Regions from separate parts of the Streptomyces sp. NPDC049577 genome, predicted to be linked through region 2. Evidence: riboswitches for the same ligand, from Rfam matches in the RefSeq annotation. Region 2 holds a riboswitch; the other holds the start of a gene.

The links. Region 2 has a riboswitch for cyclic di-AMP ahead of AB0K09_RS02750 (transglycosylase family protein). Riboswitches for the same ligand answer to the same signal wherever they lie in the genome.
Region 1: linked by a shared signal. The riboswitch ahead of AB0K09_RS04055 (M23 family metallopeptidase) and the one ahead of AB0K09_RS02750 (transglycosylase family protein) in region 2 are both predicted to bind cyclic di-AMP.

Annotation. Positions count from the first base shown of each region.
Region 1 is NZ_JBFAPH010000017.1:5,008-9,413, forward strand. It holds gene AB0K09_RS04050 (GntR family transcriptional regulator) at 1-587, opposite strand, end outside; gene AB0K09_RS04055 (M23 family metallopeptidase) at 791-1,594, opposite strand; cyclic di-AMP (ydaO/yuaA leader) riboswitch at 1,609-1,767, opposite strand; gene AB0K09_RS04060 (pitrilysin family protein) at 1,972-3,354, opposite strand; gene AB0K09_RS04065 (pitrilysin family protein) at 3,414-4,406, opposite strand, start outside.
Region 2 is NZ_JBFAPH010000010.1:26,587-30,992, reverse strand. It holds gene AB0K09_RS02760 (cytochrome P450) at 1-988, shown strand, start outside; gene AB0K09_RS02755 (transglycosylase family protein) at 1,108-2,142, shown strand; cyclic di-AMP (ydaO/yuaA leader) riboswitch at 2,404-2,595, shown strand; gene AB0K09_RS02750 (transglycosylase family protein) at 2,600-3,331, shown strand; gene eno (phosphopyruvate hydratase) at 3,556-4,406, shown strand, end outside.

The sequences.
Region 1 (4,406 bases), on a different contig from region 2:
CGGGCGCGCTCCGCGTCGCGCCGGGCGACCGCGTCCACGAGGGCGCCGCAGGCCTCCCAGTCCGCCACCGGCCGCGCCGACTGCTCGCCCCCGTACACCCAGGTGATCTTGCGGCGGAGCTGGGTGAGGAGCGCGGCGAGGCTGGGGCTGCCGGAGGCCTGCGCGAGGGTCTCGTCGAACCAGTCGCCCAGGGGGCGCAGCTCGCCCGTACGGCCGCCGCGCGCCCGGTCCTGCCCGAGCCGCACCAGTCCGCGCAGGACCTTCAGATGCGCCTCGGTGCGCCGCTGCGCGGCGCGCGCGGCGCCCAGCGGCTCCAGCAGGGCGCGCACGTCCAGTAGGTCGGCCGCCTCCTGCTCGGTGGGCTCGGCGACGCAGGCGCCGGCGTGCCGGCGGGTGACGACGAAGCCCTCGGAGGCGAGGGTGCGCAGGGCCTCCCGGACGGGTACGCGGGAGACGCCGTAGCGGCGGGCGAGGAGTTCCTCGATGAGCCGGGCGCCGGGCGGGAACACCCCGGAGACGATGTCGTCGCGGATGGCCGTGCAGACGGCGTGCGTGGAAATGCGGCGGCCGTCGGACTTCGTTTCCACGGTTTCCACCGCTTCCACCCCTTCAGCTCCGGCGCTCACGCCGTCACTCACTTCGGCGCCCGTGCGCCGAACTCTATGGCAATCGCGTCCGGTTTCCGATGGCACCGGTGATTTCCTGCCTGTTTTTGGCCAGCCGGGCGCTCAGGGAAATGCGAAGGCCCCGGCCGGTGGCCGGGGCCTTGCGGGAATCCCTGGGGCGTGGGTCAGAGGCTGACGCCGTGTGCGCGCAGGTAGCTGACCGGGTCGATGTCGGAGCCGTAGGTCGGCGCCGTGCGGGCCTCGAAGTGCAGGTGCGGGCCGGTGACGTTGCCGGTGGCGCCGGAGAGGCCGATCTGCTGGCCGGCGGTGACGTGCTCGCCGACGGAGACGTCGATGGAGGAGAGGTGGCCGTACTGGGTGTAGGTGCCGTCGGCCATCTGGATGACGACGTTGTTGCCGTAGGCGCCGCCCCAGCCGGCCTCGACGATGGTGCCGGCGCCGACCGCGTGCACCGTGGTGCCGGACTCGGCGTGGAAGTCCACGCCGGTGTGACTGCCGGAGGACCACAGGCCGCTGGACGCCTTGTAGGCGGTCGAGACGTAGGAGCCGTCGATCGGCATCACGAAGGTGTTGAGGCGCTTGCGCTCGGCGTCACGGGCGGCGCGCTCCTTGGCGGCGCGCTCGGCCTCGGCCTTGCGGGCGGCCTCGTCGGCGCGCTGCTTGGCCTCGGCGGCCTTCTTCTTCGCGGTGGCCTCGGCCTGCATCCGGGCGTCCGCCTCGTCGGCGGCGCTGCGCTGGGTCTCCGCCTGGGCGTCGACGTTGCCGGCCACGACATCGCTCATCACGACGGCCTGGGTGAGACCGGTGTCCTCGGTGCGGTGCGGGTCGTCGCTGGCCGCGAGCGCGGGGGCGGCGAAGCCGGCCACGACGCCACCGGCGGTGAGGGTGGCTATACCCGCGATGTTGGCGCTGGTGCGCGCGGTACGGCTCGGACGACGGTGCTTCCCGGTGGGACGCGTGAACGCCATGTCTACGGCTGTTCCTTTCCTTCCTTCTCGCCTACCGGGTTAGCTGACGGGTTCGGAGCAGGAAGGTCTCCTACGGCCCCCTCCGGGGAGGGGCCCGATTCACCCCAGGGAAACGTGTGGTTCCCCGGCTCCCCTCCGGCTCGCACCGTACGGGGACTCGGCGATGGCTGCCCGGGGCCGCGGTTGCGGCTCCTGTCTGACGGACTGCCGCCCTGACGCTAATGGTCGTCAGATTCGAACGGCAAACAGAAGTGAGCTTTTATGACGTACGCCACATCGCCAACATGCAACCACTCCGCCAAACGGACAAAAGGGAGGCGCAGGGGACCCGTTGGTCCCCCACGCCTCCCGGACGCCACGGTGGCGCTGAGCTCCCGTCAGGAGGGGATGACCGTCACCTCGCCGATACCGAGGGCCTTGACGGGCTCCTCGATCTGCGCGGCGTCACCGACGAGAACGGTGACCAGCCGGTCGGCGGGGAAGGCGTTGACGACGGCCGCGGTGGCCTCGACCGTGCCGGTCTCGGCGAGCCGCTCGTACAGCCATGCCTGGTAGTCGTCGGGGAGGTGCTGTTCGACCTGGTCGGCGAGCGTGCCCGCGACGGCCGCCGCCGTCTCGTACTTGAGCGGGGCGACGCCGACGAGATTCTGCACGGCGACGTCGCGCTCGGACTCCGTGAGGCCCTCGGCGGCGAGGGTGTGCAGCACCTGCCAGAGGTCCTTCAGGGCGGGGCCGGTGGAGGCGGTGTCGACCGAGCCGCTGATGGCCAGCATCGCGGCGCCCTCACCCGGGCCCGCGGGGGACGGCGGGCCGGAGCGCAGCACCTGGCCGAAGGCCCGCACGCCGTAGGTGTAGCCCTTCTCCTCGCGCAGGACGCGGTCCAGTCGGGAGGTGAGGGTGCCGCCCAGGCAGTAGGTGCCGAGCACCTGGGCGGGCCAGACGCGGTCGTGCCGGTCGGCGCCGATGCGGCCGAGGAGCAGCTGGGTCTGGACGGCGCCGGGGCGGTCGACGATGACGACGCGGCCGGTGTCGTCGGCGGTGATGGGCGGTACGGGCCGGGGCTCGGCGGCGGTGCCGCTCCAGGCGCCGAGGGTCTCGGCCAGGGCGTGGTCGAGGTCGACGCCGGTGAAGTCGCCGACGACCACCGCGGTCGCGGTGGCGGGGCGGACGTGCGCCTCGTAGAAGGCCCGGACGGCGGCGGCGTCGATGCGTTCGACGGTCTCCTGGGTGCCCTGGCGGGGGCGGGACATCCGGGAGTCGGCCGGGAAGAGCTCGGCGGAGAGCGCCATGGCCGCGCGGCGGGCCGGGTTGGCCAGCTCGTGCGGGATCTCGTCGAGGCGGTTGCGGACGAGCCGTTCGACCTCGCCCTCGGGGAAGGCGGGGGCGCGCAGGGCGTCGGCGAGCAGGCCCAGCGCCCGGGTCAGCCGGGAGGCGGGCACCTCCAGGGAGAGCCGCACGCCGGGGTGGTCGGCGTGGGCGTCGAGGGTGGCGCCGCAGCGCTCGAGCTCGGCGGTGAAGTCCTCGGCGCTGAGCTTGTCGGTGCCCTCGGAGAAGGCGCGGGCCATGATCGTGGCCACACCGTCGAGGCCCTGCGGCTCGGCCTCCAGGGGGGCGGCGAGGCTGACCTCGACGGCGACGACCTGCTGGCCCGGGCGGTGGCAGCGCAGCACGGTCAGACCGTTGGGCAGCTTGCCGCGCTCGGGGGCGGGGAAGGCCCAGGGGCTGGCCGTGCCGGGCTTGGGCTGGGGGTGGAAATCCATGCCGGGCCCGGCGAGCCCGGTGTCCGTGGGGTCGGTGGTGCCGGCGGCTACGGCGTCGCTCACTGGGCCGTCTCGCTTTCCGTTGCGTTCTGTGCGTTCTCGTCGGCGCCGGTGGCGCTGCCGGTGCCCGGCCCGTCGGCCTCGGGGGCCTCGGGGGCGGTCGGCTCGTAGACCAGCACGGCCCGGTTCTCGGGGTGCAGCCGGGCCTTGGCGACCGCCTGCACCTCCTCGGGGGTGACCTCCAGGACGCGCTGGACGGCGGTGAGGGCCAGCTGCGGGTCTCCGAAGAGCACGGCGAAGCGGCACAGTTCGTCGGCCCGGCCACTGACGGTGGCGAGCCGGTCCAGCCACTCGCGCTCCAGCTGGGCCTGGGCGCGCTCCATCTCCTGCGGGGTCGGGCCCTCCAGGGCGAAGCGGGCCAGCTCCTCGTCCACGGCGGCCTCGATGTCCGCCACCTCCGCGCCGCCGGACGCCTTCACGTCCAGCCAGCCGAGGGAGGGCGCGCCGGCCAGGCGCAGCAGGCCGAAGCCGGCGGCGACCGCGGTCCGGTCGTGGCGCACCAGGCGGTTGTGCAGACGGGAGGACTCGCCGCCGCCGAGGATGGTCAGCGCCAGGTCGGCGGCGTCGGACTCGCGGGTGCCGTCGTGGGGCAGGCGGTAGGCGGCCATCAGCGCGCGGGAGGGGACCTCCTCGCGGACGACCTGGCGCAGCTCGCCGCCCATGGTGTCCGGCAGGGCGCCGTCGCGCGGGGGCTGCTTGCCGTCGTGGGCGGGGATGGAGCCGAAGTACTTCTCGATCCAGGCGAGCGTCTGCTCCGGGTCGATGTCGCCGACCACGGCCAGGACGGCGTTGCCCGGGGCGTAGTACGTGCGGAAGAAGGCGCGCGCGTCCTCCAGGGAGGCGGCGTCCAGGTCGGCCATGGAGCCGATGGGGGTGTGGTGGTAGGGGTGGCCGTCGGGGAAGGACATCGCGGTCAGCTTCTCGAAGGCCGTGCCGTAGGGCACGTTGTCGTAGCGCTGGCGGCGCTCGTTCTTCACGACGTCGCGCTGGTT
Region 2 (4,406 bases):
GCTCAACATCGACCCGCCCGACCACACCCGGCTGCGCCGCCTGGTGTCCAAGGCGTTCACCCCCCGCCGGGTCGCGGAGTTCGCGCCGCGCGTGAAGGAGCTGACCGACCGGCTGCTCGACGGGTTCTGCGAGAGGGGGGAAGCGGACCTCATCCATGAATTCGCCTTTCCACTCCCCATCTATGCCATCTGCGACATGCTGGGAGTTCCTGCCGAGGACCAGGACGATTTCCGCGACTGGGCGGGAATGATGATCCGTCACGGCGGCGGCCCGCGCGGTGGAGTGGCCCGGTCCGTGAAGAAGATGCGGACCTATCTCGCGGAACTCATCCACCGCAAGCGGGAGGATCTCGGCGACGACCTCATTTCCGGGCTGATCAGGGCAAGCGACCACGGTGAACACCTCACCGAGAACGAGGCCGCGGCCATGGCCTTCATCCTGTTGTTCGCCGGTTTTGAAACAACTGTGAACCTGATCGGTAACGGAACCTACGCTCTGCTGCGCAATCCCGGCGAGCGGGAACGCCTCCAGCGGGCCCTCGACGCCGGCGACGAGAGCCTGCTCGCGACGGGCATCGAGGAACTGCTGCGCTACGACGGACCGGTGGAGCTGGCGACCTGGCGGTTCGCCACGCAGGGCCTGGTCATCGGGGGGCAGCGCATCGCCGAGGGCGACCCCGTGCTGGTCGTGCTGGCCGCCGCCGACCGCGATCCGCAGCGGTTCCCCGAGCCCGACGTCCTCGACCTCGCGCGCCGCGACAACCAGCATCTCGGCTATGGACACGGCATCCACTACTGCCTCGGCGCGCCCCTCGCCCGGCTGGAGGGACAGATGGCGATCGCCACCCTCCTGCGCCGGCTGCCGGACCTCCGACTCGCCGCCGAACCGGAGGACTTGCGCTGGCGCGGCGGCCTCATCATGCGGGGCCTGCGAACGCTTCCGGTGGCGTTTACACCTACCGGGAATTCCGGCACCCCGGGGGACTGAGCACCGGCCTTCCGCAGGGTGCGGCCCCGAAGGGGGAAAGGTCACACCCGGGTTGTGACGCGGCAAGCGCGTGGCTATGTTCGTCCGTCAAAATCAGCCGCCGATCGAAAGGTCAACGCATGCTGTCCGGAAATGGCCGACACCGCCGCCCCCGCCAAGCACCTGCTCTCGTGGTCGCGGCGGGGGTGACCGGGGCCGGGATCGCCATGCCGCTGCTCGGGGCGGGCGGAGCGAGCGCCGCCGACACGAGCACGTGGGACCACGTGGCCCAGTGCGAGAGCGGAGGGATGTGGAGCGCCGACACCGGCAACGGTTTCTTCGGCGGTCTGCAGATGACGCAGGACATGTGGGAGCAGAACGGCGGCCGGGCCTACGCCCCCACGCCCGACCGGGCCAGCCGGGCGGAGCAGATCGCCGTCGCCGAGCGGATACTCGACGCCCAGGGGCCGGCCGCCTGGCCGAACTGCGGGGTGTCGTCGGGGCTCGCGAAGGGCAGCGCGACGCCCGAGGTGAACCCCGGGAGAACCGACGACACCCCGGCGCCCGCGCCGGAGCGCAGCGCCCCGGACACGCCGGACTCCACGCATACGCCCGCCCCGGACCACGTGCCGCCATCGCGCACCAGCATGCCCGGCTCCGACACGACGAAGCCCGCGCCGAACACGCCGAACACCCCGTCCGCGCCGGCCACCACGCCCGCGCCGAGCGGCTCCGCCTCGCCCTCGACCGACCCGGGCGCACCGGGAACGCCTACGCCGGGATCCACCGCGACGGACGGAACGGGCAAGCACCGCAAGGACCCTTCGGGCGACCCCGCCACCCCGTCCACGACCCCGTCGGGTACGGCTTCCGGCACTCCGTCGGCCGACCCCACCGCGCCGGAGGGGACCGGTAAGCACCGTGCGGACACGCCGCGTTCCGATGACGCCGGGCACGCCTCGCGCGGCGCGGGCGACGCGCGTACGACCCTCCCGGACGGCGCGAGCAGCGGCCCGGGCGACTACACCGTGCGCCCGGGTGACAACCTGTCAGCCATCGCGCAGCAGCACTCCGTGGACGGCGGCTGGCACGAGCTGTACCAGGACAACCAGAAGGTCGTCGGATCGGATCCGGACCTCATCCTTCCTGGCCAGAAGCTCGAACTGAAGAAGTAGCGACACAGTTCGGGGTGTATGTCCGTTCCCAGCGGAAAATGAGACATGGCTCTCGTTGACCGCTACGCGGAAGGCATCCGTCCAAGCGTCAGGAACCGTCTCCCACCTGCGGAAACAGGAGGTCTCCGCAGGCTTGTTCCCACAACTGTGGCTGAAAAGAGGGGTTTGAACCCGACGGCCGCCTGTGTTTAACGTCGTCACCGCTCGCCACCGCGAGCACCACGGCCGCCACGCCGAATCCTGCCGGCGGCCGGGGGAGTCGTCGCGCAAGCGCCGTTGGCAGGAGCGGGGGAACCAAGGTAGGCGCCGGAACGTCCGGCGGCCGGGGGCCGGAAGGCCTGCGGCCGAGGGGCGGACGGCTAGGGGTGAAGCCCGGTGAGCGAGAGCCACCGGTCCGGGCAACTCACAGTCCGAACCCGACAGCTCACCTCGTAGGCGTCGGTGAGGAAACCGACTTATGTCCAAGGGCAAGCATCGTCGTCCGTCCAAGGCCGTCCGCATCGCGACCCTCGCCGGCGTCGCCGGTGCCGCCGTCGCGGCTCCGCTGATGGCCACGACCTCCGCACACGCCGCCTCCGTGGACACCTGGGAGAAGGTCGCCCAGTGCGAGTCCTCCGGTAACTGGCACACCAACACGGACAACGGCTACTACGGCGGTCTGCAGTTCTCGCAGTCCTCCTGGGCCGCCGCCGGCGGCAAGAAGTACGCCCCGCGCGCCGACCTGGCCACCAAGGGCCAGCAGATCGCCGTCGCGGAGAAGCTCCTCGCCATGCAGGGCCCCGGCGCCTGGGGCTGCGCCGGAGCCGGCGGTCTGACCTCCGGTGGCGCGAAGGCCAAGGTCGACACGAGCGGCGGCAGCGGCTCGTCCGGCCACGTCACCTCCCAGAAGAGCCGTGCCGACCGCGCCGAGCGCCCGAGCACGCCGAAGCACGCCGCGCCCAAGCAGCACAGCGACGACGAGGAGGAGTCGGCACCGGCGAAGCAGTACACGCCGAAGCACGCCGCCCCCGCCCCGCAGCCGGTCAAGAAGGGCGACGGCGAGTACCAGGTGAAGTCCGGCGACACCCTGGCCTCGATCGCGGACGCGAACAAGGTCGAGGGCGGCTGGCAGAAGCTCTACGAGCGGAACAAGGACATCGTCCCCAACGCCGACCTGATCTTCCCCGGCCAGCAGCTGCACCTCCGCTGAGTCCTCGGGGCCCCGGGCCCCGCGTGCAGGACCGCCCCGCTCCCATGCGTCTCTCCCCCCGAGCCGCATCGGAGCGGGGCTCCGCCGTTCCCGAGGGTGTTTGCTCCCGTGATCCAGGCGTTTGTGCCAATTTTCCGCCCGGGAGGCGATCCCAGGACGGGCGGAGCCCCGAGGACCGTTAGGCTCGTGTCGCAGAACCTCAGACACACACGAAGGAGACCCTCGTGCCGTCCATCGACGTCGTCGTAGCTCGCGAGATCCTCGACTCGCGAGGCAACCCCACGGTCGAGGTCGAGGTCGGCCTCGACGACGGCTCCACCGGCCGTGCCGCCGTGCCGTCCGGCGCCTCCACCGGCGCCTTCGAGGCCATCGAGCTCCGCGACGGCGACCCGAACCGCTACCTCGGCAAGGGTGTCGAGAAGGCCGTGCTCGCCGTCATCGAGCAGATCGGCCCGGAGCTGGTCGGCTACGACGCCACCGAGCAGCGCCTGATCGACCAGGCCATGTTCGACCTGGACGCCACCGACAACAAGGGCTCGCTCGGCGCCAACGCCATCCTCGGCGTCTCCCTCGCCGTCGCGCACGCCGCCTCCGAGGCGTCCGACCTGCCGCTCTTCCGCTACCTCGGCGGCCCGAACGCGCACCTGCTGCCCGTTCCGATGATGAACATCCTCAACGGCGGCTCGCACGCCGACTCCAACGTGGACATCCAGGAGTTCATGATCGCGCCGATCGGCGCCGAGTCCTTCTCCGAGGCCCTCCGCTGGGGCACCGAGGTCTACCACACCCTCAAGAAGGTGCTGAAGGGCCGCGGCCTGTCCACCGGCCTGGGCGACGAGGGCGGCTTCGCCCCGAACCTGGGCTCCAACCGCGAGGCCCTCGACCTCATCCTCGAGGCCATCAAGGAGGCCGGCTACACCCCCGGCCAGGACATCGCCCTCGCCCTCGACGTCGCCGCCTCCGAGTTCTACAAGGACGGCGTCTACAAGTTCGAGGGCCAGGACCGCACCGCGGCCGAGATGACCGACTACTACGCCGAGCTCGTCGCCGCGTACCCGCTGGTCTCCATCGAGGA